One region of the Xanthobacter sp. genome, then DNA from elsewhere that is predicted to be linked to it. Evidence: riboswitches for the same ligand, from Rfam matches in the RefSeq annotation. Region 1 holds a riboswitch; the other holds the start of a gene.
The links. Region 1 has a riboswitch for thiamine pyrophosphate ahead of thiO (glycine oxidase ThiO). Riboswitches for the same ligand answer to the same signal wherever they lie in the genome.
Positions count from the first base shown of each region.

Region 2: another riboswitch for thiamine pyrophosphate. It lies ahead of thiC (phosphomethylpyrimidine synthase ThiC); the one in region 1 lies ahead of thiO (glycine oxidase ThiO).

Region 1 is NZ_JAYRPE010000072.1:46,809-62,597, reverse strand. It holds gene ACE3QW_RS21245 (DMT family transporter) at 1-835, opposite strand, end outside; gene ACE3QW_RS21240 (Trm112 family protein) at 1,031-1,243, shown strand; TPP riboswitch at 1,305-1,404, shown strand; gene thiO (glycine oxidase ThiO) at 1,474-2,613, shown strand; gene thiS (sulfur carrier protein ThiS) at 2,619-2,825, shown strand; gene ACE3QW_RS21225 (thiazole synthase) at 2,879-3,670, shown strand; gene ACE3QW_RS21220 (thiamine phosphate synthase) at 3,674-4,303, shown strand; gene ACE3QW_RS21215 (carbonic anhydrase) at 4,395-5,147, shown strand; gene ACE3QW_RS21210 (hypothetical protein) at 5,258-5,662, opposite strand; gene rpsA (30S ribosomal protein S1) at 5,820-7,547, opposite strand; gene ACE3QW_RS21200 (universal stress protein) at 7,893-8,417, opposite strand; gene ACE3QW_RS21195 (M48 family metalloprotease) at 8,520-10,082, opposite strand; gene ACE3QW_RS21190 (hypothetical protein) at 10,091-11,092, opposite strand; tRNA gene ACE3QW_RS21185 (tRNA-Arg) at 11,199-11,275, shown strand; gene ACE3QW_RS21180 (carbohydrate porin) at 11,647-13,038, opposite strand; gene coaA (type I pantothenate kinase) at 13,261-14,232, opposite strand; gene ACE3QW_RS21170 (phosphoribosyl-ATP diphosphatase) at 14,249-14,575, opposite strand; gene hisF (imidazole glycerol phosphate synthase subunit HisF) at 14,711-15,484, opposite strand; gene hisA (1-(5-phosphoribosyl)-5-[(5-phosphoribosylamino)methylideneamino]imidazole-4-carboxamide isomerase) at 15,492-15,789, opposite strand, start outside.
Region 2 is NZ_JAYRPE010000058.1:143,385-159,173, reverse strand. It holds gene ACE3QW_RS17180 (TRAP transporter substrate-binding protein) at 1-543, opposite strand, end outside; gene ACE3QW_RS17175 (CreA family protein) at 841-1,314, shown strand; gene ACE3QW_RS17170 (carbonic anhydrase) at 1,391-2,122, opposite strand; gene ACE3QW_RS17165 (hypothetical protein) at 2,325-2,642, opposite strand; gene cysS (cysteine--tRNA ligase) at 3,041-4,429, shown strand; gene ACE3QW_RS17155 (GNAT family N-acetyltransferase) at 4,426-4,914, shown strand; gene cimA (citramalate synthase) at 4,911-6,524, shown strand; gene thiC (phosphomethylpyrimidine synthase ThiC) at 6,617-8,491, opposite strand; TPP riboswitch at 8,574-8,706, opposite strand; gene bioB (biotin synthase BioB) at 8,855-9,814, shown strand; gene ACE3QW_RS17135 (hypothetical protein) at 10,043-10,306, opposite strand; gene ACE3QW_RS17130 (thymidylate synthase) at 10,605-11,399, shown strand; gene ACE3QW_RS17125 (alpha/beta fold hydrolase) at 11,429-12,028, shown strand; gene ACE3QW_RS17120 (tellurite resistance TerB family protein) at 12,212-13,237, shown strand; gene ACE3QW_RS17115 (sulfite oxidase heme-binding subunit YedZ) at 13,360-14,253, shown strand; gene ACE3QW_RS17110 (acetone carboxylase subunit gamma) at 14,500-15,006, opposite strand; gene ACE3QW_RS17105 (hydantoinase B/oxoprolinase family protein) at 15,230-15,789, opposite strand, start outside.

The sequences.
Region 1 (15,789 bases):
CCGCGGCGAAGGCCACGGTCTCCGCGTCCGGCACCTCGCCATTGATGGGCCAGGCGAGTCCCACCGTCACGAAGGTCTGAAGAAGCTGCATCTGGCCGACGCGGGCGATGCCGCCCATGGCGAGCCCGGCATTCCAGAAGAAGAAGCCGATGAGCTGGCTGAAGAGGCCGAGATAGACCAGTGCCGCCCAGGAGGCGCCTGCCACAGTGCCCGCCCCACCCCACGGAAAGGTGAGGAGCGCGAGCGGCAGCGTCACCGGCAGGCAGAGGATCAGCATGAACGCGATCACCTCCCAGCCCGACATGGTGCGCGCGAGGCCGCCGGAGACGGCGTAGCCGATGGCGCAGGCGATGACGCCGAGGAACAAGAGGCTGTCGCCCATTCCCAGCGCGCCGCCCGCGCCGTTGCGCAAGGCGAAGGCCACCACAAGCCCGGCCCCCACCGCGCTCGCGGCGAACAGGCCGAGGCCCGGCCGCTCCCCGGCCAGCAGCATGGCCGCGATGGCCGTGCACAGGGGCAGAAGGCCGAGCACGATGCCGCCATGGGCCGCCGGCACCGTCTGGGTGGCGACGCCGATGGCCAGCGGGAACACGAAGATCAGGCAGGCAGAGGACACGGCGAGGCGCCACAGCACCTTGGGCTGGCCGAACGGCCACGGCCGGCGCAGCGCCAGCACCAGCCCGAGCGCCGCAAAGCCCGCCAAGGCGGCGCGGCCGAAGCTGATGAACCAGGGGCTGAAATCGTGCAGCGCGAAGCGGGTGAGCGGCAGCGTCGCGCCGAACATCACGACCGCGACGAAGCCGAGAAGAAGCCCGAGGGCCAAGCGTCGATCCATTGGGCTCCCGAGGGCGCGATTCCAAGGCCGCTTCATTAGGGGCTGCGGGGGCGGAAAGACAGCGAAACCGCGTGATATGCCCATCAGCGGCCGTGATGTCGCGAAAATCACTGGTGAAAGGCCACCCCGGCGCCGCTATGGTGGCGCGCCGCGGACCCCTTGCCCTCGAAACGCGCGGCACCAAAGAGCGAGAACATGATCCAGTCCCAGCGTCCCGGCCACGACGTCGACCCCAAGCTGCTCGAAATCCTGGTCTGCCCCCTCACCAAGGGGCCGCTGGAATATGATCGCGAGCGCCAGGAGTTGATCTCCCGCGCCGCCCGCCTCGCCTATCCCATCCGCGACGGCATCCCGATCATGCTCGCCGACGAGGCGCGCCAGCTGGACGAAAGCGAGCTCAACCGCTGAGGTCCGCCTCGTCCCGGGCGCCCCGCCTCTTGCAGTTCTGCGGCCGGCATGAGTAAATAACAGACACGGCCTGGGGTGCCGCGCATCATGCGCGGCTGAGATCACACCCATCGAACCTGTCTGGATCATGCCAGCGTAGGGAGATGCCGATGAGCGAGAGCTTGTCGCAGTTTACATTCGCACCTTCATCGCAAGCCGGCTCTGCACCGGCGGGAAAGGCGAAACCGCGTGTGGCCCGTCCCCATGTGGCCATCGTGGGCGGCGGCGTCATCGGCCTCGCCCTCGCGTGGCGCCTCGCCGAGGCGGGTTGCCCGGTGGACCTGTTCGACGCCGGTGAGACCGGGCAAGGCGCGAGCCGCGCCGCCGCCGGCATGCTGGCCGCCTGCGCCGAGGCCGAGCCCGGCGAGGAAGGCCTGCTAACGCTCAACCGCGCCAGCCAGACCCTGTGGCCCGCCTTCGCGGCGGAGCTGGAGCATGCCTCCGGACAAGAGGTGGACCTGCGCACCGAGGGCACCATCACCATCGCCCTCACGGCGGACGATCTCGCCAAGCTGCGCCACCTGTTCGCCTTCCAGCAGGGCCTCGGCCTGCCCGTCCAGTGGCTCACCGCCGCCGAGGTGCGTCGGCGCGAGCCCTATCTCGCCCCCCGCCTCGCCGGCGGCGTGCTGAGCCCGGAGGATCATCAGGTCGACAACCGCAAGGTTGCCGCCGCGCTGAAGATCGCCGCGCTGAAGGCCGGCGCGACGCTTCACGAACACACCCCGGTCAGCCGGGTTGAGACCGCCGGCGGCCGGGCCACCGGCGTCGTCACCGGCGAGACCCACCATGCCGCCGACGTGGTGGTGCTGGCCGCCGGCGCCTGGAGCCGGGGTGTGGACATTACCCCGGCGACGCCGTTGCCGGTGCGCCCCATCAAGGGGCAGATGCTTTCGCTGCGCATGGACCCGGCGGCACCCATCCTCTCCCACGTGCTGTGGGCGCCGGGCTCCTATCTCGTGCCGCGGCGCGATGGGCGGCTGATCCTCGGCGCCACCACCGAGGAGAAGGGGTTCGACACCGACCTCACGGCCGGCGGCCAGCTCGCGCTCCTCACCCATGCGTGGCGGGCGCTGCCGACGCTGGAAGAGCTGAGCATCGTCGAGCAATGGGTCGGCTTCCGCCCCGGCAGCCGGGACGATGCGCCCATCCTCGGCCCGAGCCCGGAGGTGGACGGCCTCGTCTACGCCACCGGCCACCACCGCAACGGCATCCTCCTTCTGCCGGTGACGACGCAGGTGATCGCCGACCACATTCTCAGCGGCACCATTGCGGACGTGGCCCGGCCCTTCGGCGCGGAGCGCTTCGGCCCGCCGCGCGCGGCGGCGGAGTGAGCGCCATGCTGGCCCTGAAGGTGAACGGCGCCGAGGAAGCGCATCCCGTCGCCACCGTTGCCGACCTGCTCGTCGCCAAGGGGCTTGAGCCGGAGCGCAAGGGCATCGCGGTGGCGGTGAACGGCGCGGTGGTGCCTCGCCGCACTTGGACCGACGCGCGCCTTTCCGCAGGCGACGCCGTGGAAATCATCGAGGCCAAGCAGGGCGGCTGAGCCCCGGCCGAACAGAACAGAGCGCTCGTGCGCGGGCGCCGGGAAGAAGCACCATGAGCGCGTTCGAAAATCCCAACGCCGATCCCCTCGTCATCGCCGGCCGCACCTTCTCGTCGCGGCTGTTCCTGGGCACGGCGGGCTATCCCAACCAGAAGGTCTTCCTCGATGCGCTGGCCGCCTCGGGCAGCGAGATGGCCACGGCCTCCATCCGCCGCATCAGCCTCGCCGGCTACGAGGAGAGCCTGACGGACCTCCTCACCGGCCGCGTGCACATCCTGCCCAACACCGCCGGCTGCCAGACCGCCAAGGATGCGGTGCTCACCGCCGAACTCGCCCGCGAGGCGCTGGAGACGGACTGGGTGAAGCTGGAGGTCATCGGCGACCGCGAGCTGCTCTATCCCAATGTGGAGGAGCTGCTGAAGGCCACCGAGGAGCTGGTCTCGCGCGGCTTCGTCGTCCTGCCCTATTGCAACGACGATCCCGTCACCTGCCAGAAGCTCGCGGACCTCGGCGCCGCAACCGTCATGCCGCTCGGCTCCATGATCGGCACCGGCCTCGGCATCGCCAATCCGCACATGATCGAGCTGATCTGCTCCCGCTCGCCCGTGCCGGTGGTGCTGGACGCGGGCATCGGCACGGCGTCCGACGCGGCACTTGCCATGGAGCTGGGCTGCTCGGCAGTGCTGCTCAACACCGCGGTCTCCAAGGCGCTCGATCCGGTGCGCATGGCGACCGCCTTCCGCCACGCGGTGGACGCCGGCCGCCTCGCCCGCCTCGCCGGCCGCATCCCGCGCAAGCTGCACGCGGAGGCCTCCAGCCCCGAGTTCGGTCTGGTCGGGAGCTGACCCCTGCCCCATCTGCCGACGCCGCCGCTGCTCCTCATCACCGACCGCACGCTGGCGCGGGGCGATCTGGCGGACGTGGTGGCCGCAGCCTGCGCCGGCGGGTGCAGATGGGTGAGCCTGCGGGAGAAGGACCTGCCGGCCGCAGCGCAGATCGCCCTCTTCGCCCGCCTGCGCGCCGTGACAGCCCCCTTCGATGCCCGCCTGACGCTGCATGGCCCGCCCGCGCTGGCGCAGGCCGCCGCTGCGGACGGCGTGCACCTCTCCGGCGGCGGGGATGCGAAGGCCGCACGGGCGCTCCTTGGGCCGGGGGCCTTGATCGGCCTGTCCACCCACACCCTGGCGGAGGCCACCGCCGCCGATCCGGCCGCGCTCGACTACATCACGGCGAGCCCCGTCTTCCTCACAAGATCCAAGCCGGGATACGGACCGGCGCTGGGGCTTGAAGGGCTCTCGGCCTTCGCCCGCACGAGCGCCGTGCCGGTGGTCGCGCTCGCCGGCATCGACGCAGAGACGGCGCCGGCCTGCCTCACCGCGGGGGCCAAGGGCGTCGCGGTCATGGGGGGAATCATGCGCGCGGACGATCCGCGAGCCGCCTTCGCCGCCCTGGCAGCAGCCGCGTCAGCCGCAATCTGATCCATCCCGGAACAGTATCGGCTTTTGCGAGTATCCCCAGCGCTGGTAAGCTTGGCCGCAGCGGAGGAACCGCCATACAAGGGGCAATTCAATGACCATCAATCGTCGCACGCTGCTTGCGGGCCTTGTCGCCTGCCCGGTCTGCGCCAACGCCGCCCGCGCTTCCGAGGGAGCGCACTGGACCTATGAAGGCCACGGCGGACCGCAGGAATGGGGTTCGCTCGAAAAGGGATTTTCGGCCTGCTCGGTGGGCAGCCAGCAATCGCCGATCAATCTCGAAGGCGCCGTCAAGGCGGAGAGCGCCGGCCCGGTGCTTGCCTGGAAGCCGTTCGCCTACAAGGTCGTGAACAACGGCCATACCATCCAGGCCGACGTGACCGGCGACGGGGGCACCGCCACCATGGGCGGTAAGACCTACGCGCTCAAGCAGTTCCACTTCCACGCGCCGAGCGAGCACGCCATCGACGGCAAGCGCACCGCCATGGAGGCCCATTTCGTCCATGCGGCGCCCGAAGGCGGACTGCTGGTGGCCGGTGTGTTCATGGTGCCCGGCGCGGCCAATGCCGGCTTCTCCTCGATCATGGCTGCCGCGCCGCGCAAGACCGGGGACAAGACGCTGGCTGCGCCGCTCGATCCGGCCGGCTTCCTGCCGTCGGCGCGCGGTACCTATCGCTACGAGGGGTCGCTGACCACGCCGCCCTGCTCGGAAATCGTGGACTGGAACGTGTTTGGGGCGCCCATCGAGGTGGCGCAGGCGGACATCGACGCCTTCCGCGCCATCTTCCCCATGAACGCCCGCCCGCTGCAGGCGGTGAACCGGCGCTTCCTGCTGCGTCTCAACTGAAGCAGGGGCTGGGACAAGGGGCGCCGCCACAGCGGCGCGCCTACGCGCTTTTCACTGGGGGAGGACGCCACGCCCTCCCCAGCCGCATCAGGCGCGGCGTGCCGTCAGCTTCACTTGGCGATGAGCAGCAGAAGCTGCTGGCCGGCGGGGGAATCCAGCTCGGCCTCGGTCAGCTTGCCGTCCTTGTTGGCATCGGCATCGTTGAAGCGCTTGCGCACGATGATGAGCCACTCGTCCAGCTCCAGGGTCTTGTCGCCGTCCTTGTTCACGGCGGCCCAATCCTCGTCGGTCAGCCGGCCCTTGGTCTCGGCGGCCTCGAGGGTCTTGTCCTTGTCCGGATTGATGGCCTTGAACACCTTGGTCCCGAGGTCGATGGCCTCGACGATCTCGACGGTGCTGTCCTTGTCCTTGTTGTACTTGCGAAGGAACTCCTTGCCGGTGAGGGCGAAGGCCGAACCCGTGGCGGCGAGCGAGACCGCGGCGACGACGCCGAGGGAAATTATCCTGCGCTTCATGGCAAACCTCCCATTGACAACCAAGACTTGGATACTTCCGTGCTGATCCCAGCACAAGGATGCCAGTCGGCGTCTGAATGGCGCATGGGTTGAAAAAAAGGCCGGTGCAATGCACCGGCCCTTCGTTTTTTCAGAGAAGTCCGATCGCGTGGAGCGATCAGTCTTCCTTGTCCGCCTCCTCGGCGGTGTCGGCCGTGTCGGCGGCGCGCTGCTTCAGCGCGGCACCCAGGATATCGCCGAGCGAAGCGCCCGAATCCTGCGAGCCGAACTGGGCCACGGCCTCACGCTCTTCCGCGATCTCCATCGCCTTGATGGAGACCTGCACCTTGCGCGCCGTGCGGTCGAACAGGGTGACGCGGGCGTCGAGCTTGTCGCCGACCGAGAAGCGCTCGGGGCGCTGGTCGTTGCGGTCGCGAGCGAGCTCGGAGCGCTTGATGAAGGCGGAGAGGTCGGTGCCGGTGAGCTTCACCTCGATGCCGCCGTCCTTCACGTCGGTGACTTCGCAGGTCACGACAGCACCCTTCTTCACCTCGCCCGCGTCGGCGAAGGGATCGCCGGCCAGCTGCTTGATGCCGAGCGAGATGCGCTCCTTCTCGACGTCCACGTCGAGCACCACGGCCTTCACCATGTCGCCCTTGCGGTATTCGTCGATCACCTGCTCGCCCGGACGGTTCCAGTCGAGGTCGGAGAGGTGGACCATGCCGTCCACATCGCCGTCGAGGCCGAGGAACAGGCCGAACTCGGTCTTGTTCTTGACCTCGCCTTCCACCACGGCGCCGGGCGCATACTTCTCGGCGAAGGCCTCCCAGGGGTTCTGGAGGGTCTGCTTGAGGCCGAGGGAGATGCGGCGCTTGGCCGAATCCACTTCCAGCACCTGAACCTCGACCTCCTGGGAGGTGGAGACGATCTTGCCGGGGTGGACGTTCTTCTTGGTCCACGACATCTCGGAGACGTGGATGAGGCCCTCGATGCCGGGCTCCAGCTCCACGAACGCGCCGTAGTCGGTGATGTTGGTGACGCGACCCTTGAAGCGGGCCTCCACCGGATACTTGGCCTCGATGCCCTCCCAGGGATCTCCCAGAAGCTGCTTCATGCCGAGCGAGATGCGGTGGGTCTCGTGGTTGATCTTGATGATCTTGACCTTCACCGTCTGGCCGATGTTGAGCACCTCGGTCGGGTGGTTCACGCGGCGCCAGGCGATGTCGGTGACGTGCAGCAGGCCGTCGATGCCGCCGAGGTCAACGAACGCACCGTAATCGGTGATGTTCTTGACCACGCCGTCGATGGCCTGACCCTCTTCGAGGTTCTGCACCAGCTCGTGGCGCTGCTCGGCGCGGGTCTCTTCCAGCACGGTACGGCGGGAGACGACGATGTTGCCGCGACGGCGATCCATCTTGAGGATCTGGAAGGGCTGCTGGTTGTGCATCAGCGGGCCGACGTCGCGGATCGGGCGGATGTCCACCTGGGAGCGCGGCAGGAAGGCCACGGCGCCGTCGAGGTCGACGGTGAAGCCGCCCTTCACCTGGTTGAAGATCACGCCGAAGACCTTCTCGTTGGCCGTGAAGGCCTTCTCGAGCTTGACCCAGCTCTCCTCGCGGCGCGCCTTGTCGCGCGAGAGGACGGCTTCGCCCATGGCGTTCTCGACGCGCTCGAGATAGACCTCGACCTCGTCACCCACCTTGATGGCGTTCTCGCGGCCGGGGCCGGCGAACTCGCGCAGGGCGACACGCCCTTCCGTCTTCAGGCCGATATCGATGATCGCCAGATCCTTCTCGATGGCGACCACGATGCCCTTGACCACCGAACCTTCATTGGTGTCGGCGCGGCCGAAGCTCTCGTCGAGCAGGGCGGCAAAATCCTCACGGGTGGTTTCTACGGCGGACATTCACGCTCCAGACTTGCTGCGCCGGCATCTCGTGTTGCGAGGCCCGAACCGCTCGGGTGTCCGCCATTCCAGGGGAATGACGAACGGCCGCCGCAAAAGCGGCGGGCCGGCGCGAAGGCCGGGCGGCACAGGCGATGAATTGAGTGTCGATGCGCGCTCACAGAAAGCCAGGGCGGGCTGCCTCCGACGATCAGGACCGCGTATACCGCCGGTCCCTGCCCGCCCGGGCGGCTCCCCGCTTGAGGGAGCGCGGCCACGAACCGGGCTCACATAGGGCAAAAACCCCGCTGGCGCAAGGGCTCGCGCAATCCTGCTCCCACAAGGCTGGCCGTCCGGAAGACGCGCTCAGCGTCCAGGGGCGAGGAAGGCCGGGCTGGGCTCGGGCCACTCCACACTGCCCGCGGGCTTGGCCTGGACGGCGGGGGCGACCTCCTCCCGCACCACCAGCACGGGGAGGCCCGAGTGGGTGAGCACCTTGGTGGTCTCGCTGCCCAGCACAACGGCAGAAAGGCCCCGGCGGCCGTGGGAAGCCATCACGATCAGGTCGCAGCCCTCGGCCTCGGCGGTGGTGATGATGCCGTTGAAGGGCTGGTCGTCCTCCACATGCACCTGCTTCGCCTCGACGCCCGCTGCGGCGGCGGTGGCGGCGGCCCGGGAGAGCACCGCCTCGGCCTTGCGCCCGGTCTGGCGCCGATATTCGGCTTCCGTGTCGGCGATCTGGTCGGCTTCGGTGCTGAAAAGATGAAAGCGCTCGCTGGCGGTAACGATCACAAGCGCCGCGTGGAGCGCCGCGGCGAGCGCGACGGCATGGGAGACCGCAAGGTCCGACAGCGCCGAGCCGTCGGTGGCGACGAGAATCTTCTTGTACATGGCTCCCTCCCGCAACGAGAGCCGAGATCATAGCAGCGGGGGGCGGCATAGCGGCTTGCGCGCCATCAAATCGCCGGGAGCGGCGAATAGGGCACCCGCCCCTCAGTCGGCGATGATCTTGACCTTCTCGCCATATTTCAGCCGGGCATTCGCATCGAGCCCGTTGAGGATGAGGAAGCGCTCCACCGGGCGGTCGGGCACCTGCATCTTGCCGGCGATCTTCTCCACATTGTCGCCGAGCCCCACCTGGACGATGCGCACGCGCAGCGGCTTCACCGTGTCCGCCTCTCCCGAGGAGACGCGGCGGAAGGTGTCAGCGGCGGCGCGGAACTGCTTGTCCAGCTCCGGCGTCAGCTCGCGGGCGGCGAAGATGAGGCGGTAGACGTCCGAGCCGAAGCGGATGGCGAACATGCGGAACGACCATTGGTCGCCGCGCGCCACCGCCGTCGCCGCGCTGAAGCCGTTCACGGTGAGCGATTCGACCGTGTTGATCTCCACCCCGTCTATCCAGCCGGACGAGAGATATTGCCCCAGGGACTGGTCGGCGGGGATGCGCACCGCATCGAGCCGCAGCGCCTCGCGGCCGGTCTGAGTGGCGCCGAGCACCGCCTGGGAGGTGTTCTCCAGCGAGAAGCCTTCCGGCGCCATGAAAGTGAAGCCGAGCTTGGGGTGCAGGAACTTGCGGCCGCGGACGAAGCCTTCCTTGGGATCGTCGCCATAGACCATGCCGTTGATGACGCTGAAATAGGCGCTGCGGTCCCGCTCGCCGTCCGACGGCCCCGCCGCCGGCGCATATTGGCGGGCATTGGCGATGGCGATGGAGATGCGCTCGGGCGTCGCCGGGTGGGACGAGAGGAAGTCCATGTCCGGCGTGGTGGAGGACGAGCCGGAGAAGGCCGTGCTCTTCATCTCCGAGAAGCGACCCATGTCGGTCAGGAAGCGCGAGGCGCCATAAGGGTCAAAGCCCGCGCGCGCGGCGATGCCGACGCCGATGGCGTCCGCCTCCAGCTCCTGCCCGCGATTGAACGAGGCGAGCGTGCGCCGGCTCTTCTGCATGGCGAGCGCGCCGAGATCGGGATCGTTCACCACGTCCGAGATGACGCGGCTCACCAGCACCGCCTGCTTCACCTGGTCCTCACGGATGGTGGCGTGGCGGGCGATGACGTGGGCCATCTCGTGAGCGAGCACCGAAGACAGCTCGGACGTGTCATTGGCCAGCGCCAGCAGGCCGCGCGTCACGTAGAGTGAGCCGTCCGGCAGGGCAAAGGCGTTGATGGCCGGCGAGTTCAGCACGGTAACGCGGTATTTCAGGTCCGGCCGCTCGGAGGCCGCGACAAGGCGCTCCACCACCTTCTGGATCAGCGCCTTGAGCTCGGGATCGTCATAGGCCCCGCCATAGCTCGCCACGAGCTTTTCATGCTCGCGCCGCTGGCTGGGCGACATATCGGCGAATTCGGATGCCGCGCCGGTAGAGGCGAGCGGCACGCTCACCTGATCGAGGTCGATGCCGGCGCACCCGGTGAGCCACAGGGGGAGCGCGACGGCGGCACAGGCGAACAGCGCGCGCAGGCCGGTGCGCCGGACAAGCGCGCGCGCAGGCGCTTCCGCCCGAACCCGCCTCGCCGCACCCTGCCCTCTCAGCGCCTCACCCACCCAGCACCTCATGCTTCCGTTCACCGCTCCCGGCGCCTCGACGGCAGCGCCTGAGCATCGGGCAGGTTTTCGACCTTGCCCTCAATGCGCAGCACCTCGCCCCGCCGCCGCGGCGCCATGGCCGGTCCACCCTCCTCGCGGACGACGCCCCTTACCTGGATAAGGGCTCCGCGCAAGATGGCAGGATCGAGCCTATCGCCCAAGATTGTGGCGAAATCCTCCCTCGTCAGCATGACAGTGAAATCTTGCTTCCAGCTTGCCCCGAAATTCAGAAAAATCCGGTCGCGTCCGCCGACGGCGAGCACCCTTCCTTCTGTAACGGAAAAAAGGCCGCGCCGTTCCGCCATGGCCTTTTCATCGCCGGACGGGGCGACCGCCGAGGCCAGGCTCCAGATGCCCCGGCGGGCGATGCGCGCCTCCGCTTCGGCAGAAAGGCGCTGGGCGGCACAGACGGTATCACCGTCCGCGGTGGCATAGCCTGCCCCGGCCCGAACCAGCGCCGTGGCAAGATCCTCCTGCCGGGCGTCTCCCGCCGCCGGACAGACGAGGTGCGCCGTCCCGGCAAGACGGCCGTGACGATCGAGCGTGGCCGTGGCCGGCGCAACCGCGCAGCCATCGAGCACCGAAGCCGCCGCATCCGCGGCGACCGCGAGCAGCTGCGGGTCGGGCGAGAGGCGGGTCGGCAAGGCGATGCCTTCCGGGGCGAGGCTCCGGCCGTCGGCGAGAACGAGCGCCCCCGCATCGCTCCAGCGCGCCACGCTCCCGGCCGCCTCCGTCCCGCCGCCTGCGCAATCGGTGGCCGCCGGAACGGCAGCCCTCTGCGCCGGGCGGGCGGCGGCAGGAGAGACGGTTTCGAGGATCAGCCCACCGGTAAGGGCCAGACCGCCCACCGCCAGAAGACGCGCCAGCGCCCGCAATGAATGCGTGTGGCTGCGCATCCCTGCGCGCATCGATGAATGGCCTAGCGTCATGCAGCAACGATAGCGGCAACCGCCCTCCGGATTGAAGGCCGACCCGATCAACTGTCCTTACGCCGCCTTACGCCAGCGTCCGGCTCCCGCCTCGGACGGGGGAAGCCGCCATCCGGCCCCTTCCCTCCCGGCGTGCCGCGATTTAGAAGGAGGGCGTGTCCCGGTAGCTCAGCAGGATAGAGCAGCGGTTTCCTAAACCGCAGGTCAGGGGTTCGAATCCCTTCCGGGACACCATATTTTTCAATGATTTAACCACGTTCTGCGCATCAGCGAACAGGTCCGCCTCGGCATGACCTATGTCGGCCAGTTCGCAGACAGCGTGACGGTCAATGCCTTCCGGGCCATCCTCCCGCGCCGCATCCAGCTGACGATCTGCGTCCTTGCGTCATGCTACTTGGTCGCATAGTTCGCAACGTGCATAACGCTATGGTTGCAGAGGCAAGGTTGGGGGCGAGAATGGGCAGGATCGGGCGCGTGGTGATCATGGCCGTGGTGCTGGCGGCGGTCGGCGGGTGTCAGCTCTCTAACCCGAGAATGATCGTGACTCCGCATGACCGGCCGTCGGGGCCGTTCCCCCAGCCGTGAACTGACGACCGGTCGCCCCCTCAGAAGGCGACCGTCGTGCGCAGGCCCACCACCCAGGCGTTTTCATTGACGGGCGAGGTGTAGCCGCCGGGATCGATGACGTATTGCAGCGAGGCCTTCAGGTTCAGCCAGCCCGTTGCCTGAAACCCGTAATAGGCTTCCAGCACGTATTCGTTGTGCTGCACATAGCCCGGGCCGAGCCCCAGCCAGTTGGCCTCGGCCTGCGCGGTTGCGAGCCGCGGATTGATGCCGGTCGTTCCGATGGCGAAGCCGATGTCGTCATCGGGGCGGCTTGCGAACGTGCCGTGCTGCTGAATGCCCCACGCCACCTGATAGAGCTGCGTGGAGGTCCGCGGGTCGGCATAGGTGAAGTTGAAGAAGCTCCACAATCCCTGCTTCGGGTTCGGCCCCTGGGCATTGCCGGTCAGCTGCTGGATGAAGGAAACATAGAAGCCGTAACGCCCATAATCCTGGGCATAGGGCAGCCCCGAGATGAGCTGGGGCTGTCCGTTGATGCTCGTGACGGCGTTATCCGCGGTCGCGGTATCGAACCATCCGCCGATCTTGTAGGTGCCCGACAGATTCCAGAGCGTCGGCGTCCATTTCAGCTCCAGGGGCACCAGCGCCCCCTCGGAACCGGACGGCCAGCTGGGCAGCAGCGCCCACTTCGCCTGAACCGACAAATAGGTCTGGTTTTCGTCGTAGACGGCGGCTGAAAAGGTCAGGTCATCGGTGAGATGGACCTTCAGGACGCCGCCCCACTGGCTGACCGGCCAGTTGAAAATATAGTTTCCGGCGATATTTCCCGGAACCGAGCCGCAGAAGGTCAGATTGATGAAATCGCAGCGCTCGAAGCCGAAATCGGCGCCGACGGCGAGACGGCCGACCTTGATGTCTACGGCGCCGTCGAACAAGGCCTGATTATAGTGGAAGTCCACGAGGCGGACGATGTTGCCGCGGCCATAGACCTCGTTCATCAGCATCAGCGCCGGAATGTTGGCGACTTCCGCGAGGTTGTCGCCCCAGCGGCCCACGAGCGTGATGCCGAAGGTGCCGCCGGTGATGTTGGCCAGCTTCTCCATGTCGAAGAGGGCCTGGATGGAGGCCTGGCCCGCATTGGCGCCCGTCTGCTGCGTACCGCCCGACAGGTTTCCGACCGTCTCGTTGACCAGCCCGCCGGAGATATCGATTCCCTGCTCCTTCAGCCGGCTCCGCCCCAGATCCCCGAACAGATAGGGCCGGGTCAGGAAATCGTCCGACGCGACAGAGGACGGTGCCGCTGTGCCGGCCGCCGCAAGATCGCCCGCGAGAGCCGGAGCCGCGGCGGATACCAAAAGCGCGGGAATGAGCGCGAGCCGTGTCTGCGCCGTCCGGCCGCAGGCACGGCGACCTCGATCGTCAGATCGCCTCATCCGCCCTATTCCCATCCAGAGAGCCTACAGAAAACGCAGAATCGCCTGCGTAGAATGCACGTTTCCGCGCCTGTCGGACCTGTCTGAACGAAAAGAAGAGCTAAATACCAACGAAGTCGCCGCTCCGTTACCACTCCGGCCAAGCTTCGATGGTCGACCGCGGGTTCATGCCGCCAAAATCACGGCGAACGGTCCGTCACGCGCCCGTCCGGGGGCATCGTTTCACAGTCGCCTGAGGCTCACCTCGGCCACTTCGTGGCGGCCGGCCTTGCGCAGGATGAGGTCGGCGCGCTGGCGGGTGGGCAGAATGTTGTCCTGCAGGTTGACGAGGTTGATCCGCCGCCAGATGGAGAGCGCGGTCGCCTGCGCTTCGTCGTCGGAGAGCTGCGAATAGCGGTGGAAGTAGGAGAGCGGGTCGGTGAAGGCGGTCTCGCGCAGGCGCATGAAGCGCTCCACGTACCAGCGCTCGATCACGTCCTCGTCTCCGTCGATATAGACCGAGAAGTCGAAGAAGTCGGAGACGAAAGGGATCGCCTTGCCATCCTTGGGCGGGCGCGTGGTCTGGAGCACGTTCAGCCCCTCCACGATGAGGATGTCCGGCCGGTCGATCTCCACATACTGGTCGGGCATCACGTCGTAGAAGAAGTGCGAGTAGAGCGGCGCGCGCACCGGCCGGCGGCCGGCCTTGATGTCGGTGAGGAAGCGCAGCAGCAGCGCGACGTCGTAGCTCTCGGGAAAGCCCTTCTTCTCCATCAGCCCCTCGCGCTCGAGGATGGCGTTGGGCAGGAGGAAGCCGTCGGTGGTCACGAGGTCCACCTTGGGCGTGTTGGGCCAGCGGGCGAGCAGCGCCTGCAGCACGCGCGCTGTGGTGGACTTGCCCACCGCCACCGAGCCGGCGACGCCGATGATATAGGGCATCTTCTGTTCGCCCGCCGCCTCGCCCTCGCGGTGGTCGAGGAAGTGGCTCATGGCGCGGTAGAGCTTCTGCGTCGCCGCCACATAGAGCGACAGCAAGCGCGACAGCGGGAGGTAGATCTCCTCCACCTCCTTCATGGAGAGGCGGACGCCGAGGCCTTCCAGCCGTGCGATCTCGTCCGGCCGCAACGTCATGGGCGTGTCGCGGCGCAGCTTCGCCCACTCCTCGCGGGAGAAGGAGCGATACGGGGAGAGGCCGGGGTCGATGGGCCGGTCCATGATCGCGATGTCTCTGTCAGGCGGTGGGACGGGCGGCTTTTTCGGCGAGACCGGACTGGGCGGTCCTCCGCGCAAGCTCGGCATGAATGTCGGCGAGGCTCACGCCACGGGCCTTGAGCACCACCATCAGGTGGTAAAGCAGGTCGCTCGCCTCGCCCACCAGATCCTTCTCGCTGCCGGAGACGGCGGCGATCACGGTCTCCACCGCCTCCTCACCCAGCTTCTGGGCGCATTTGGCGACGCCCTTGTCGAGCAGGGAGCGGGTGTAGGAGGAGCCGGCGTCCGCCGAGGCCCGCGCCGCGACGATGGCTTCGAGGTCGGCGAGGGAGAAGCTGTCGCTCATCGGGTCGGCCCCACAAAAAGGGTCAGGAACGAAGGCACTGAAGCATTTTCAGCGACTTGGGGAGCGGTTCGCATCAAGAAAATGCGAAAAACGGGTTAACCGGAAGCGCTGCGGCACCGCCGTTCCCGGCGCGGCTCAATCGAGCCGTACCGGAAGACCGGCCTCGGCCAGCCGGTCCTTGGCCTCGCGCACCGTGAAGGTGCCGAAGTGGAAGATCGAGGCAGCGAGCACCGCCGAGGCGCCGCCATCCCGGATGCCCTCCACCAGATGGTCGAGGATGCCGACGCCGCCGGAAGCGATGACCGGCACATGCACCGCATCCGCCACCGCCCGGGTCAGCGCGCAGTCGAAGCCCTGTCCGGTGCCGTCGCGATCCATGGAGGTGAGCAGGATCTCCCCGGCACCGAGGTCCACCACCTCGCGGGCATACTGGATGGCGTCGATGCCGGTGGGGTTGCGACCGCCATGGGTGAAGATCTCCCAGCGGTCCGTCTCGCCCGGCTGCGACACCTTCTTGGCGTCGATGGCGACGACAATGCACTGCTCGCCGAACTTCTCCGCCGCCTCGCCCACGAAGGCGCGGCGGTTCACGGCGGCAGTGTTGATGGAAACCTTGTCCGCCCCGGCATGGAGCAGGGTGCGCACATCGTCCACCGTGCGCACGCCGCCACCCACGGTGAGGGGCATGAAGCACTGCTCGGCGGTGCGGCGCACCACGTCGAGGATGGTGCCCCGGTTCTCGTGGCTGGCGGTGATGTCCAGGAAGGTGAGTTCGTCGGCCCCGGCGGCGTCATAGGCGCGCGCGGCCTCCACCGGATCACCGGCGTCGCGCAGGTCCACGAACTGGACGCCCTTGACCACGCGGCCGTCCTTCACGTCGAGACAGGGGATGACGCGAACCTTCAGCATGGCGCACCTATCGTCCCGCCACCAGCGCGAGGGCCTCGCGCGGGTCCAGCCGCCCGTCATAGAGGGCCCGGCCGGTGATGGCGCCTTCGAGCTTCTTCGCGCCCGGCGCGAGCAGTCCCTCGATATCCGCCAGGGAGGCAAGGCCGCCGGAGGCGATCACCGGCAGCGAGATGGCCTCGGCCAGCGCGATGGTGGCTTCGAGGTTGAGGCCCTTCAGCAGGCCGTCGCGGGCGATGTCGGTGTAGATGATGGCGGCGACGCCCGCATCCTCGAAGCGCCGGGCGATGTCCACGGCGGCAAGCTCG
Region 2 (15,789 bases), on a different contig from region 1:
GCCGATGCCGCCGATGCGGAACTTCAGGCCCTTGAGGTCGGCGACGTCGTTCAGCTCCTTGCGGAAGAAGCCGCCCATCTGGCAGCCGGAATTGCCGAGCGGCATGCCGGTGACATTGTACTTGGCGAGCACGCCGTTGATGATCTGCTCACCGCCACCGAAGAACCACCAGGAATGCTGCTGGCGCGAGTTGAAGCCGAACGGCACGCCGGTGCCGAAAGCCAGCGCGGTGTCCTTGCCGGTATAGAAATAGGTGGCGGTCTGGGCGCACTCCACCGAGCCGGTGGAGACCGCATCGAGCGCCTGCAGGCCCGGCACCAGCTCGCCGGCCGGGAAGGTCTGGATCTGGAAGCGGCCGTCGGTGGCCTCGGCCACATACTTGGCGAAGATCTGCGCCGTGCCGAAGATGGTGTCGAGGGAGCGAGGGAAGGAGGAGGTGAGGCGCCACTTCACCTCGGGCTGGGTCTGCGCGAGGGCGGGGGCGGCGACCGCGCCGGTGGCGAGCGCGGTGGCGGACGCGCCAATGAAATGGCGGCGCTTGATCTCCATGGATGTGCTCCTCGGGCCGGTTGATCGGCTCTCTAGGTTGGGGCGAAAACCGTGCGATGGGGCGAAAGGGGTGTCACGCGGCGCGTCGGCCGTCAATGTCGGCAATCGCCGGAGGAGTGATATTGCGCCGCTCTTCCGCTGCGGTCGGGGCATCCCATATGTCGGGGGCCCGCCTGTGGCAGCTTACCGGGGAGTTCCATGACGCACGCTGTCTCGACCATCCGTCCCACCCATACCCGCCGCCTCGGCCGCCTCGCGCTCGCGGGCGCGCTGGGCGTCACGCTGGGTGTCATGGCGCTCGCGGGCGGACCGGCGCTGGCGCAGGAGCCGAACCTCATCTTCCGCAAGTCCACGGTCTGGAAGTTCCTGACCCCCGACGACAAGCTCGCCGTCTACGGCATCGACGATCCGGTGGTGGAGGGCGTCGCCTGCCACTACACCACCCCCGAGAAGGGTGGCGTGAAGGGCATGGTGGGCCTCGCGGAGGAAGTCTCCGACATCTCGCTCGCCTGCCGGCAGGTGGGGCCGATCTCGTTCAAGTCGAAGTTCGAGCAGGGCGACGTGGTGTTCCGCGAGAGTCGCTCCTTCTTCTTCAAGAAGATGCAGATCGTGCGTGGCTGCGACACCAAGAGGAATGTGCTCGTGTATCTCGTCTATTCCGACAAGCTGATCGACGGCAGCCCGAAGAACTCCACCTCCACGGTCCCGATCATGCCGTGGGGCGGCAACACCGACGTGCCGAAGTGCGCGGACTTCCTGAAGTAACGAAAAGAGAAACGCCGCGCGCACAGGCGGGAGATCACCTCCGCCCCGGGCGCGCGGCGCATGCGTCAGAGGCAGATCAGAGGAAGTTCACCTTGCCGGTGCCGATGTCGTACATGGCGGCGGCCGACTTCAACCTGCCGGCGGCGGCCCGCTCCGACAGGATCGGTGCCGCGGTCTGCGCCAGCTTGGCGTTCATCTTCACGTTCATGTCGCTGGCGGCGGCGAGGAGATCGGCCGGGTTGCTCCGCATGGCCTCATAGACCGCCGGGCGGATGGCGTTGACGAGGCTCGGCAGGTGGCCGGGCGGCAGGGTGTTGTCCTTGATGGACGTGATGGTCGCCTGAATCGCGCCGCACGAGGCATGGCCGAGCACGAGGATGAGCTTCACCCCCAGCACGGCGGTGGCGAATTCCAGGCTCGCCAGCCCGTTTTCATCGATAAAGTTGCCGGCCACACGCACGATGAACAGTTCGCCCGGCCCCTGGTCGAACACCAGTTCCGGGACCACCCGCGAATCCGAGCAGGCGACAATGGCCGCGAACGGCTGCTGTCCCGTCGTGCGCTGCAGGCGGCCGGCGGAATAATCCGCCTGCTGGGGCGTGCCGGCCACGTAGCGGGCATTGCCGTCCACCAGACGCTTCATGGCTTCATCCGGAGTGACCGGCGTGGCCGTGCCATAGCCACCGCTCGACTGGGCGAAGGCGGAGGCGGCGAACAGCGGCGCGGCCGCAAGGGCCAGCCCACCCGCCAGTCCGCCGGCAAGAAGGCGTCGGCGTCCGATGGACGGTGATGAACACGTCTCGCACATGGGCGATCCTCTCCCGGTCAGTCTGTTTCAGGCATGTTTGGACCCGCCCGCAGCGGTGCCGCTGGGGCAGGCCGGGGCCGAACATAGCTGATCCGGGGACGAAGCATCAGGCCCGGCGATCACAAAACGCGGACCTAAAGCTTTGCCATGAAATGGCATTTCGGGGTCGAGGGGACCATCCCGGCGATCGCGCGCAGCCGGGCTACCGCGAGCAGGTGATGGCCACCGTTTCCGGGCAGAGCGGGCCGGTGCAGGTCGTCGCCGGCGAGGCGACGCTGGAGGGGGTGAAGGCGGAGGCAGGCACCGCCACGCGGCCGAAGTCGATGACCTGCGTGTAGGCGTGGCTGCGGCACCAGGCTTCCGCCACCTTCCGCCCGCACGGCGCGCCCGAGGCGAGGCAGGAATCGATGTTGGAGCCGTCGGAATTGTCGATGAGGAAGATGCGCGTCTCCGCCATGGCCGGCGCCATCAGCGACAGGCTCGCCACGGTGACGGCGGCGAGGGTTCGGATCAGCGGCATGGACAGGTCGGCACCTCTTTGACAGGCGCGTCCCGAACGCGGCGGTGCGCTTTCGGGTCACGGGCGGGATCATCGGATGCGCCCCGACCCCCGCCCGGCGCAACTCAGCCGGGGATAGACGCTCACCAAGGGGCAGGTCAAGCTGGGGAAGATAACGATATCCGGAGGTGCGGGGCCGCGCCGGGCGGCGTGAAACATCTTGACGAGCGCCCGCGCCCGAACCATTGTCCCGCGCCATGAACGGCGGTCTCGTCACCATCTGCGCCATTGCGGCGATTATTTGCGGTTAGCCGAAAAGCTGGCCGCGGCCGTCCTTTGCTCATCTTCTTAGACAAGGATCTGGACGCCCCGGCCGGTGGACCGGCTTGGCGCTTGTGCGCCATTCGGGGGAACGATCCATGGAGCTCAGGCTCTACAACACGCTGACCCGCTCGAAGGACCTGCTGCGTCCGCTCGATCCCTTGAACGTGCGCATGTATGTGTGCGGGCCGACGGTCTACGACCATGCCCATATCGGCAATGCCCGCCCGGTCATCGTCTTCGACGTGCTGTTCCGCCTGCTGCGGCGCCTCTACGGGGCGGAGCACGTCAAGTACGTCCGCAACATCACGGACGTGGACGACAAGATCAACGCCCGCGCCGCCGATCGCGCCATCTCCATCCGCGACCTGACGGAAGAGACCTATCGCTGGTTCCGCGAGGATACGGCGGCGCTGAACTGCCTGCCGCCCACCGTGGAGCCCCGCGCTACCGAGCATATCGAGGAGATGCGCATCCTCATCGAGCGGCTCGTCGCCTCCGGCCACGCCTATGTGGCGGAGGAGCACGTGCTGTTCCACGTGCCCTCCATGCCGGACTACGGCCGCCTCTCCCGCCGTTCGCTGGACGAGATGATGGCCGGCGCCCGCGTGGACGTCGCCCCCTACAAGCGCGACGCCATGGACTTCGTGCTGTGGAAGCCCAGCGCCGCGGGCGTGCCCGGCTGGCCCTCGCCCTGCGGCATCACCACCCCCGGCCGCCCCGGCTGGCACATCGAGTGCTCGGCCATGAGCTGGAAGCACCTGGGCGAGACCTTCGACATCCATGGCGGCGGCATCGACCTCGTCTTCCCGCACCACGAGAACGAGATCGCGCAGTCGCGCTGCGCCTTCCATTCCGGCGTCATGGCGCAGATGTGGATGCACAACGGCTTCCTGATGCTGGAAGGCGAGAAGATGTCGAAGTCCCTCGGCAACTTCGTCACCATCCGCGAGCTGCTGGACGAGTGGCCGGGCGAGGTGCTGCGCCTCGCCATGCTCTCCACCCATTACCGCCAGCCCATCAACTGGACCCGCCAGGGCCTCGGCTTCGCCGCCAAGACGCTGGACAAATGGTATCGCGTGATCGGCGACGTGGAGGCCGAGACGGGGGAGGCCAACCCGTTCGAGACCGAGATCGCCGATCGCCTGTCCGACGACCTCAACACGCCCTCCGTCATCGCCCATCTGCACCACCTCGCCGAGGTGGCCGAGCACGAGGACACGTCCTCCGCTCTGCGCCGCCGCTTCAAGGGCGCGGCCAACCTGCTCGGCCTGCTCGGGGATACCGAAACCGGGTGGCGCGCGCGGCAGAAGGAGGGCATTGCGCTGGACGAAGGTGTGATTGCCGGCCTCATCGCCGACCGCATCGCCGCCCGCAAGGCGAAGGACTTCAAGCGCGCCGACCAGATCCGCGAGGAGCTGGCGGCCAAGGGCATCGTGCTGATGGACAACAAGGACGGGACCACGAGCTGGGAGGTGTCGCGATGAGCGCCATTTCCCTGCGCCCCTACCTGCCCGCCGATGCGCCGGCGCTGGCCGACCTGTTCCGCGCCGCCATCGCCGAGCTGACCGGCGAGGATTACGACACCGAGCAGCAGGACGCCTGGGCCGCCAGGGCCGACGACGCGGAGGCCTTCGCCGCGCGTCTCGCCGCGAGCCTGACGCTGGTGGCGCTGCGCGGCAAGACGGTGGCCGGCTTCGTCTCGCTGAAGGACAATGCCCACATCGACATGCTCTATGTGGCGCCGGACGCCGCCGGCACCGGCGTCGCCAAGGCCCTGTGCGACGCCGCCGAGACGCTCGCCAAGGCCCGCGGCACCCGCAAGCTCACGGTGGACGCCAGCGACACCGCCCTCGGCTTCTTCCAGAAGCGCGGCTACGAGCCCCAGCGCCGCAACATGGTGCCGCTGGCCGACACCTGGCTCGCCAACACGGCGATGACGAAGACGCTGGGGGAAGGGGCCGGGCAATGACGGGCGCAACTGCCGAGGGGCGTGAACGCCTCTACCTCTTCGACACCACCCTGCGCGACGGGGCGCAGACGAACGGGGTCGATTTCACCGTGGCCGACAAGCTCAGGGTGCTTTCCCTGCTGGACCGGCTGGGCGTGGACTATGTGGAGGCCGGCTATCCCGGCGCCAATCCCACGGACACCCAGCTTTTTGCCGAGAAGCACGAGGCGAAGGCCCGCCTCACCGCCTTCGGCATGACCAAGCGCCCCGGCCGCTCGGCCTCCAACGATCCCGGCGTGGCGGCGCTGCTGGCGGCGCATTCCGATGCCATCTGCTTCGTCGCCAAGTCCTCCGCCTATCAGGTGCGGGTGGCGCTGGAGACCACCAAGGAGGAGAACCTCGCCTCCATCCGCGAGAGCGTGGAGGCGGCCATTGCCGCAGGGCGCGAGGCGCTGGTGGATTGCGAGCATTTCTTCGACGGCTTCAAGGAAGACCGCGACTTCGCCCTCGCCTGCGCCCGCACCGCCTATGAGGCTGGCGCCCGCTGGGTGGTGCTCTGCGACACCAATGGCGGCACCCTGCCCCACGAGGTGGAGGCCATCGTCACCGAGGTGGTGAAGGTGGTGCCGGGCACCAATGTGGGCATCCACGCCCACAACGACACCGAGCAGGCGGTGGCCAATTCGCTGGCCGCCGTCCGCGCCGGCGCGCGGCAGATCCAGGGCACGCTCAACGGCCTTGGCGAGCGCTGCGGCAACGCCAACCTCTGCTCGCTCATCCCCACCCTTCTGCTCAAGAAGGACTATGCGGCGCGCTTCGACATCGGCGTGGGCGAGGAGGCGCTGGGCGAGCTGGTCCACGTCTCCCGCACGCTGGACGAGATGCTGAACCGCGCGCCCGACCGGCACGCGCCTTATGTGGGCGAAAGCGCCTTCGCCACCAAGGCCGGCATCCACGCCTCGGCCATCCTGAAGGATCCCGCCACCTACGAGCACGTCGCCCCGGAAAAGGTGGGCAACCGCCGCCGGGTGATGGTCTCCGACCAGGCCGGCCGCTCCAACGTGCTCTCCGAGCTGGAGCGCCTCGGCGTGCCGGTGGACAAGAAGGACCCGCGCATTTCCCGCCTTCTGGAAGAGGTGAAGGAGCGCGAGGCGCTGGGCTATTCCTACGAGGCGGCGGACGCGTCCTTCGCCCTGCTGGCGCGGCGGATGCTGGGCTCGGTGCCGGACTATTTCGCGGTGGAGCGCTTCAAGGTGAATGTGGAGCGGCGCTACAACGCGCAGGGCGAGCTTGTCACCGTGGCGGAAGCCATCGTGAAGGTGAAGGTGGACGACGAGACCATGATCTCCGCCGCCGAGGGCAACGGCCCGGTGAACGCGCTGGACGTGGCCCTGCGCAAGGATCTCGGCAAGTACCAGCCCTTCATCTCCGGGCTGCATCTCACCGACTATCGCGTGCGCGTGCTCAACGGCGGCACGGAGGCGGTGACGCGGGTGCTGATCGAGAGCGCGGACGAGACCGGCGACCGCTGGACCACGGTGGGCGTCTCCCCCAACATCATCGACGCCTCCTTCGAGGCGCTCTTGGATTCCATCACCTGGAAGCTGCTGAAGGAAGGCGCGCCGGCCTGACGGGCTCGCGAGCCGGAATGTGAAAAAGGCCGGGCTGCGAAGGCCCGGCCTTTTCTTTTCAGTCCTGCGCTGGCGCCGTCAGCGCCCTGCCCTCACTCCGCCGCGGCGGGCGGAGGGGGCGCGACTTCCGGGGCGGGCGTGTAGATCAGGCCGCCGCCGTCGCGGAACTTCTGGGCCATCTCGGCCATGCCCGAGGAGGCGAGGTTGTCGGCCTGGGCGCGGGCGATGTCGCCGGCTTCCAGCTTCAGCTCCTGCGAGATCTTCATGGAGCAGAACTTCGGCCCGCACATGGAGCAGAAGTGCGCCACCTTGGCGCCCTCGGCAGGGAGCGTCTCGTCATGGAAGCGCTCGGCCGTCTCCGGGTCGAGCGACAGCGCGAACTGGTCGCGCCAGCGGAAGGAGAAGCGGGCCCGGGAGAGCGCATCGTCGCGGATGCGCGCGGCCGGGTGGCCCTTGGCGAGGTCGGCGGCGTGGGCGGCGATCTTGTAGGAGATGACGCCGGTCTTCACGTCGTCGCGGTCGGGCAGGCCGAGATGCTCCTTCGGCGTGACGTAGCAGAGCATCGCCGTGCCGAACCAGCCGATCATCGCCGCGCCGATGGCGGAGGAGATGTGGTCGTAGCCGGGGGAGATGTCCGTCACCAGCGGGCCGAGGGTATAGAACGGCGCTTCGTGGCAGACCTTGAGCTGCTTCTCCACATTCTCGCGGATGAGGTGGAGCGGCACGTGGCCGGGGCCCTCGATCATCACCTGGCAATCGTACTTCCAGGCGATCTCGGTAAGCTGGCCGAGCGTCTCCAGCTCGGCGAACTGCGCGGCGTCGTTGGCATCGGCGATGGAGCCGGGGCGCAGGCCGTCGCCCAGCGAGAAGGCTACGTCATACTGGGCGAGGATCTCGCACAGCTCTTCGAAGTGCTCGTAGAGGAAGCTCTCCTTGTGGTGCGCGAGGCACCACTTGGCCATGATGGAGCCGCCGCGCGAGACGATGCCGGTGACGCGGTTGGCGGTGAGCGGCACGAAGGGCAGACGCACGCCGGCGTGCACCGTCATGTAGTCCACGCCCTGCTCGGCCTGCTCGATCACCGTGTCGCGGAAGATCTCCCAGGTCAGGTCCTCTGCGACGCCGTTGACCTTCTCCAGCGCCTGATAGAGCGGCACGGTGCCGATGGGCACCGGCGAGTTGCGCATGATCCATTCGCGGATGGTGTGGATGTTCTTGCCCGTGCTGAGGTCCATCACCGTGTCGGCGCCCCAGCGGGTGGCCCACACCAGCTTGTCCACCTCTTCCGCCACGCCCGAGGTCACGGCCGAGTTGCCGAGGTTGGCGTTGATCTTCACGAGGAAGTTCCGGCCGCTGGCCATCGGCGCGGTTTCGGGGTGGTTGATGTTGTTGGGGATGATGGCGCGGCCGCGCGCCACTTCCTGCCGCACGAATTCCGGCGTGATCTCGGCGGGGATCGCCGCGCCGAGGCCCATGGCCTGATGGTGCGGATGGGCGCCGCCGTTCACCTTGGCGAGGTTCTCGCGGGCGGCGACATATTCCATCTCGGGCGTGATGATGCCGGCGCGGGCATAGGCCATCTGGGTCGGGCGCTTGCCCGCCTTGGCGCGCAGCGGCCTGCGGCCGGAGAGATCGAACTGCGGCAGGGTGGAGGACTGGCCCTCCTTCAGGCCGTTGTCCTCGGGGCGGACGGCGCGGGCCTCCACCTCTTCCACGTCGCCGCGCTCGCGAATCCACTGGGCGCGCAGCTGCGGCAGGCCCTTGGTGAGGTCGATGACGGCATCGAGGTCGGTATAGGGGCCGGAGGTGTCGTACACCTTCACCGGCGGCTCGGACGGATCGGTCAGCGCGATCTCGCGCATGGCGACGCGCACGTCCGGCCGGGTGGCGGAAACGAACACCTTGCGCGAATGGGGCAGCGGCCCGGTGGTGACTTTCAGGGAGGACGTCGAGGCTTCGTCCAGCATTGCGGATCTCCGTTCAGCTTGCGCTTTCAACGAGAACCGGGGTGTTGAGCTAGGAGACGGGTGCGGAGCGACGCTGAGCGCCGGGAAGCACAAGTTCCGATCCCTTCGCCGGTATGACCCGGATCAGGTTCGAAGGGTCATCGCGGCGCCGCGGAGCATAACCCCCGCGAACTTGCGATATCTCAGCCCCTTCCGGGACCCCCCTTGGAACAATGACACTGTGATGTATACGAAAGCCCAATGTCAACGCTGCACTGCAGCACGCGCATAGGTCAAGTCACCCAATTGGGAATGCCGGCGGTATTGGAACGCGCCGCGAAGCCGACTAGACCAGCCCTCCCACATCGCAAGGAGCATGGGCATATGGGCATGGCTGAAGACGGCACGATCCGCCACGACTGGACCGTTGACGAGATCGCGGCCCTCATGGACCTGCCCTTGCTGGAGCTGGTCGGCCGGGCCAATGCCGTCCACCGCGCCAATCACGATCCCAACGAAGTGCAGCGGGCGAGCCTGCTCTCCATCAAGACCGGCGGCTGCCCGGAGGATTGCGCCTATTGCTCCCAGTCCGCACGCCATGCGGAAGTGGACCTGACGCGGGAGAAGTTCCTCGATCCCGCCTCCGTCATCGCCCTCGCCGGGCAGGCGCAGGCCAACGGCGCCGAGCGCTTCTGCATGGGCGCGGCGTGGCGGCGGGTGAAGGAAGGGCGCGAGTTCGACGCCGTGCTGGAGATGGTGCGCGGCGTGCGCGGGCTCGGCATGGAAGCCTGCGTGACGCTCGGCATGCTGGAGCCGCATCAGGCCCAGCGCCTCGCCGAGGCCGGGCTCACCGCCTACAACCACAATCTCGATACGGGGCCGGATTTCTACGGCGAGATCGTCACCACCCGCACCTATGCGGACCGCATCGACACCCTCACCTGCGTGCGCGCGGCGGGCATCGAATTGTGCTCCGGCGGCATCATCGGCATGGGCGAGACCATGCGCGACCGCGCGGCCATGCTGCAGGTGCTGGCGGGGTTCGATCCGCATCCCGAAAGCGTGCCGGTGAATGCGCTGGTGGCGGTGGAAGGCACGCCGCTGGCCGATCGCCCGCCGGTGGACCCGCTGGAGATCGTGCGCATGGTCGCCACCGCCCGCCTCGTCATGCCCGCCTCGCGGGTGCGCCTCTCGGCCGGACGCGCTGCCCTCAGCCGCGAGGCGCAGATCCTGTGCTTCCTCGCGGGGGCGAATTCGGTGTTCTACGGGGACACGCTGCTCACCACCCCCAATGCCGGCCTCGGCGCGGATGCCGCGCTGTTCGAGGCCATCGGCGGCGCCTGATGGGCGGGGGTAGGCGGAGATCAGGAGACCCTCGCACCCCGGACGCATGCAGCGATCAGCGGAATGCGAGCCGGGGTCCAGCGCAAGAAACCGCCGCAGGCGCTTCAATTCAACGGCTCAGGAGAATCGCCGGCTGCGCCGGACTCTCCCCTGGTCCCCGGCTCAGCGCTCCGTCTGCGCCGTCGCTTGGCCGGGGAGCGAGGCAGCCATGGACCGCCTCGCCACGTTTCACGCCGCGAGGTGAGCGTGGTGCAGGCGCACCCGGTCGTGGTTGCGCGACTGGGCGCGGTCTTCCTTGTTCGGGCGCTGCTGGGCCTTGACCTGGCGCAGCACCTCGTCGAGCCGGGTGAGGGCATCGCTGGCGGCGTGCTCCTCGCGGCTCGATCCCGCCTCCCAGGCGGCCTCGTTGCGGAAGTCCTCGGCCTGCGCTTCCTGCGCCAGATAGGCGCGAACCTCGAGCAGCGCTGCCGTGAGGTTGGTTTGGGAGCTCATGTGTCTTGCCCTTGATCGTCACGAGTCTTGGTGCGTGCTCTTGCTGGTCTAATACGGCCGGGTCGTGGCGAAAAAGGGGGTCTCCAAGGGTCATACGCTGCGGAAATCCCTCACTTTTTCGCCATCTGCCCCCGCCGTGCCACACCTGTCCCAGCGTCAGCCTTGCCATAAGAAGCCGGCAACCATGTTCCCGCCGGCATGTGGATGGCGGCCGGCGGGTGCTGGCCGCATCCGGACGGGCGGGCTAAAGTCGGACGGCGAAAGCCTTATGGCGCTTGATCTTGGCCGGACATACCTAATGGAAGCTTACCACCAGCTCCTGCGCCGCATTCTCGATGAGGGCGTGCGCAAGGACGACCGGACCGGCACCGGCACCCTCTCGGTGTTCGGGCACCAGATGCGATTCGATCTGGCGCGCGGCTTCCCCCTCGTGACCACCAAGAAGCTGCACCTGAAATCCATCATCCACGAGCTATTGTGGTTTCTCGCCGGCGACACCAACATCCGCTACCTCAAGGAAAACGGCGTCTCCATCTGGGACGAGTGGGCCGACGCCAAGGGCGATCTCGGCCCGGTCTACGGCCACCAGTGGCGCTCCTGGCCGACGCCGGAGGGCGGCGTGATCGACCAGATCGCGCAGGTGGTCTCCGACATCCGCCGCAACCCTGATTCGCGCCGCCTCATCGTCACCGCCTGGAACCCGGCGGACGTGGCGAAGATGGCCCTGCCCCCCTGCCACTGCCTGTTCCAGTTCTACGTGCTGGAGGGCAAGCTCTCCTGCCAGCTCTACCAGCGCTCGGCGGACGTGTTCCTCGGCGTGCCGTTCAATATCGCCTCCTATGCGCTGCTCACCCACATGGTGGCGCAGGTGACGGGGCTGGGCGTCGGCGATTTCGTCCATACGCTGGGCGATGCGCACCTCTATGTGAACCATCTCGATCAGGCGCGCGAGCAGCTCTCCCGCACCCCGCGCGCCCTGCCCTCCCTGCGGCTGAACCCGGCGGTGAGCGACCTCTTCGCCTTCCGCTACGAGGACATCGAGATCGTGAACTACGATCCCCACCCGGCCATCAAGGCCCCGGTGGCGGTCTAGCCGCCCGCAGCCATCCGGCCCGCCAAGCCATGATCGAGACGCTGTTCCTGCCCGGCGCAACGGGAGACGCCGCGTTCTGGAAGCCCGTCGCGGACCGGGCCGCATGGGAGGGCACGTTCTTCTCCTGGCCCGGACTGGGCAGCCAGCCCGCCAGCGCGGACGTGAACAGCATCGATGATCTCGTCGGCCTGGTCGCGGACCGGATGCGCCAGCCGGTGGCCATCGTCGCCCAGTCCATGGGCGGCTACATCGCGCTGAAGCTGGCGCTCGCCTTCCCCCACCTCGTCCGGACGCTTGTTCTGTGCGTGACCTCCGGCGGGGTTCCGGTGGCTGATCTGGGCAGAGAAGACTGGCGCCCGGACTATTTCGGCGCCTTCCCGCACGCGGCGCGGTGGATCGCCGATCCCGTCGATGATCTCTCCGACCGGTTGCCTTCGGTCCGCGCGCCGACGCTGCTGCTGTGGGGCGACGCCGATCCCATCAGCCCGGTGGCTGTCGGGGAAAGGCTGGCGCGCCTGCTGCCAAACTCGCGCCTGTGCATCCTGCCGGGGGCGGGACATGATCTGGCGCAGACCCACGCGGCGGCGGTAGCGGACAAGATCCGGCGTCATCTGATCGCGACTTCGTAAGCCGATTGAGCCGGGGCGGAGTATCTTCGGGCTTGTCCGGGTGCGGACTTCGTCCTTAGCTCACGCGCGGGCTCGGGCGGCCCCATAAGCAAGATCATGCCCGCATTTGGACTCAACAGGGCTGTAGCAGCCCGATCGCAGCCGGGCCTTGCCCCGCGCAGCGGCACCTTGAGGGAGGAAGCCATGGCCGGAACGGGTGATCTTCTGGGACAGCTCATCGGCGCGGCGCTCGGCTCGGGCAGCGTGCGGGGCGGCGGCGCGCAGCAGACCGGCGGCGGCCTGCCGGGCGGGCTGGGTGACATCCTCGGCCAGGTGCTCGGTGGCGGCGGTCAGCGCGGCGGAGCGGGCGGAGCGCCGTCGGGACTGCCCGGCGGCCTCGGCGACATCCTGGGCCAGGTGCTCGGCGGAGGACGCGGAGCGCCGCAGGGTGGTCCGTCCGGCGGCGCGGCGGGCGGTTCCTCCGGCGGGCTGGAGGACATTCTCGGCCAGATTCTCGGTGGTGGCGCGGGCGGGCCGTCCGGCGGCTCCACGCAGGGGGGCGGCATGTCGGGCGGCGCGGGCGGAGGTCTCGGCGATCTCGCCTCGGAAGCCCTCGGCCGCGGCGGCTCGTCCACGGCCGGCGGCTATCCCCAGCCGGAGCCCCCGGTCTCCGACTATCGCCAGCCGCAGCCCTCGCCCCAGCCCGGCCATCAACCCTCCTCATCGGGCGGCAGCGACCTGATGCGATATGGCGGCCTCGCCATCATGGGGATGCTGGCCTGGAAGGCGTACCGCAAGTGGCAGGCGGGGGCCGGCGGACGCGCGGCCTTCACCTCCGGCACGCCGGAAGCCGCCTTCTCCCCCGCCGCCGCGCCGGGTGGCCCGGAAGCCTTCTCCGGCGTGCTGCTCTCGGCCATGGCCGCCGCCGCGCAGGCCGATGGGGAGATCGATGAGGAGGAGGTCTCCCGCATCGGCGGCGGGCTGGAGCGCATGGGCGCCGGCTCTCCCCAGCGGGATGCCCTCATCGCCATCCTCACCACGCCGGTGGACCCCAACGAGGTGGTCGCCGCCGCGACGACGCCGGAGGCGGCGCTGCAAATCTACGCGGCCTCGGCCCTCGCCATCCGCCCGGACAACGACGCCGAGCACGCCTATCTGGACTGGCTCGCCGGCGCGCTGGGCATCGAGCCCGGCCTCAAGGCGCAGATCGAAGGCGAGCTGAACGCCTGAGATACGCTCACGTCCAACTTCACGCCATCGTGCAGGCGGCGGCCGTAACGCTGCCGCAGGGGCCGGCGTAAGGGGAAGCAGGCGCCGGGCGGGCGCCTGCGCAGCTTTGCCGAAAGGTCCCGATGCCCCTGTTTCACGAGCGGTCCGGCCGTTTCAGCCCCGAGAAGACCCTGTTCCTCGTTTCCAGCATCCTGCCGGCGGTGTGGCTCGTGGGCCTTGCCGCCAACGGCCAGCTCGGCGCGCGGCCGTGGACGGAGGCGATCCATTTCACCGGCCTGTGGGCCATCCGCTTCCTCGCGGTGACGCTGGCGGTGACGCCGCTGCGGCGGCTGTTCAACATGCCGAAGCTGCACTTCGGCCGGCGCATCTTCGGCCTCGCGGCGCTCAGCTATGCGGCGCTCCACCTCACGCTCTACATCATCGACCAGGGCTTCGGCCGGGCGCTGAGCGAGATCGTGCTGCGCATCTACCTCACCATCGGCGCGGTGGCGGTGGGGCTGCTCGTGGCGCTGGGCGCCACCTCCACCGATGGCGCCATCAAGCGGCTCGGCGCGACGCGGTGGAACCGGCTGCACATGGCCGTCTACGCCATCGCGGTGCTGGGCACGGTGCATTTCTTCATGCAGTCGAAGCTGGATGTCACCGAGCCGGTGCTGATGGCCGGCATTTTCCTGCTGCTCTTCGCTTTCCGCGTCGCCGGGCGCAGCGGGAAGGCCGTCTCGCCCCTCGCCATGGCGGGCTTGTCCGTGGCCGGGGCCGCGCTCACGGCGGGCGTGGAAATGCTCTGGTATGCGCTGGCGACGCGGGTGGACCCGTTTCTGGTGCTGGATGCCAATTTCACCCTCGACCTCGGCCCCCGCCCGGCCGTGTGGGTGCTGGTGATCGGCCTCTGCGTGGCGGCGCTGGCCGCCATCAACCCGCCCGCCCCCCGGGCCGCCGGCCGCCGCGCGGCGATGGCCGGCAAGACGACGACTGGAAATACGATGACCGGCAATACGGAAGGCGCCGGCGCCTGAAACGGCGAAAGGAAGGGGTGCCCTGAGCCCCCTTCCTCCCGCGTGACGCCGGGCTGAACCCGTCTCGCACCCCGGACGCATGCAACGAAGTGGAATGCGAGCCGGGGTCCAGCGCAACAGACCGCCGAAGGCGCTTCCTGCCCCGCCGCTCTCAGGCTTGGCCCCGCTGCGCGGGTGTTTCCCCTGGGCCCCGGATCGGCGCTCCGGCTTCGCCGTCGCTGGTCCGGGGAGCAGAGGAGACGGCCCTCACGCCGCGGCGCGTTCCGGCACCGGCAGGCCGAGCCATTCGGTGTAGAAGGCGTCGATGTCGGGCTGGAAGTCGTGGATCACCGGATACCAGGGGGTCGGCGCCTCCACGTCATGGAGCGTGCCGCACTCGGGGCAGAAATATTCCCGGATCACCTGCCACGAGGGCGTCGGGGCCATGAGGCGGGGATAGATCTCCTCCATCTTCTGCGGCGTGTCGCGGACGTGGACGCGGGCATGCAGCTTCCAATTGTCCTTCCAGTCGCAGAAATCGTGGCCGCACTCGCAGCGCACGGTCCACTTCTTGGAGACCTTCTGCTGCACGATGTAGAGCTTCGGGCCGAGCGGCAGGATGATCTTCTCATCCCACGGAACGCGCTCCTGCAGGATCTCCACATAGGTCACGAACCGCTCGGGGTCCTTCGGCGTGGACAGCATCTGGTGCAGCGTATCGGGATCGATCTTGCCTTCCACGAGATCGACGATCTTGGCGCGGGTATAGGACATGGTTTCCTCCTGAATATTTCTGGGTTTCCTCGCCTCTCCGCGCGGAGAGGGCTCTCTGGATTTCGTCATGCCCGGGCTTGTCCCGGGCATCCACGTCGTGCCGCCTGATCACCCTTGCGAAGCGTTGCACCCGGCCCGCCGACGTGGATGGCCGGGGCAAGCCCGGCCATGACGGCCGTAAGAAAAAACGGGCGGCGGCGCGGACCGCCGCCCAGTGGAGGGATCACTCCTCCACGAACTGCACGGTGCGCACGTCCGGCAGCTCGGAGATGTCCATGGAGTAGCGCGAGCCGTAGGTGGGGATGCCGATGTCTTCCTCGTTCAGCACCCAGCTCTCCGGCAGGTCCCAGAAGGCCCGGAACTCGCGCTCGAACTTCGGACCCAGCTTGAAGGAGGCGGCGAACATCTGCTGCACCTGGGTGCCCGCATCCTTGGCGAGGATCTTCTCGCGCTCGCCCTTCATCCACTCGCGGGTGGGGACGGACTTGGCGATGCGCGCCTTGCGGATGTCCGCACGGGCGGCCTTGGTCGCCGCCTCGTCCACCACCACGAGGCCGCCGGCCCCCTTCTTCACCACCACGCCGTAGACATCGCCGGCGAGGCGCTCCAGCACGTAGCCGCCGTTGATGTCGTCGGCCACCGCCTGGGGCTCGCGGTCGAGCGGATCACCGAAGCCGGGGCCGCCGCGCATGTAGTTGAGGTAGAGGTCGTAGTCGGAGAACATCTCCTCGGTGGTGATGGCCTGCTTGTCGCGCTTGATCTGCGCCTTGGGCAGCATCGCGT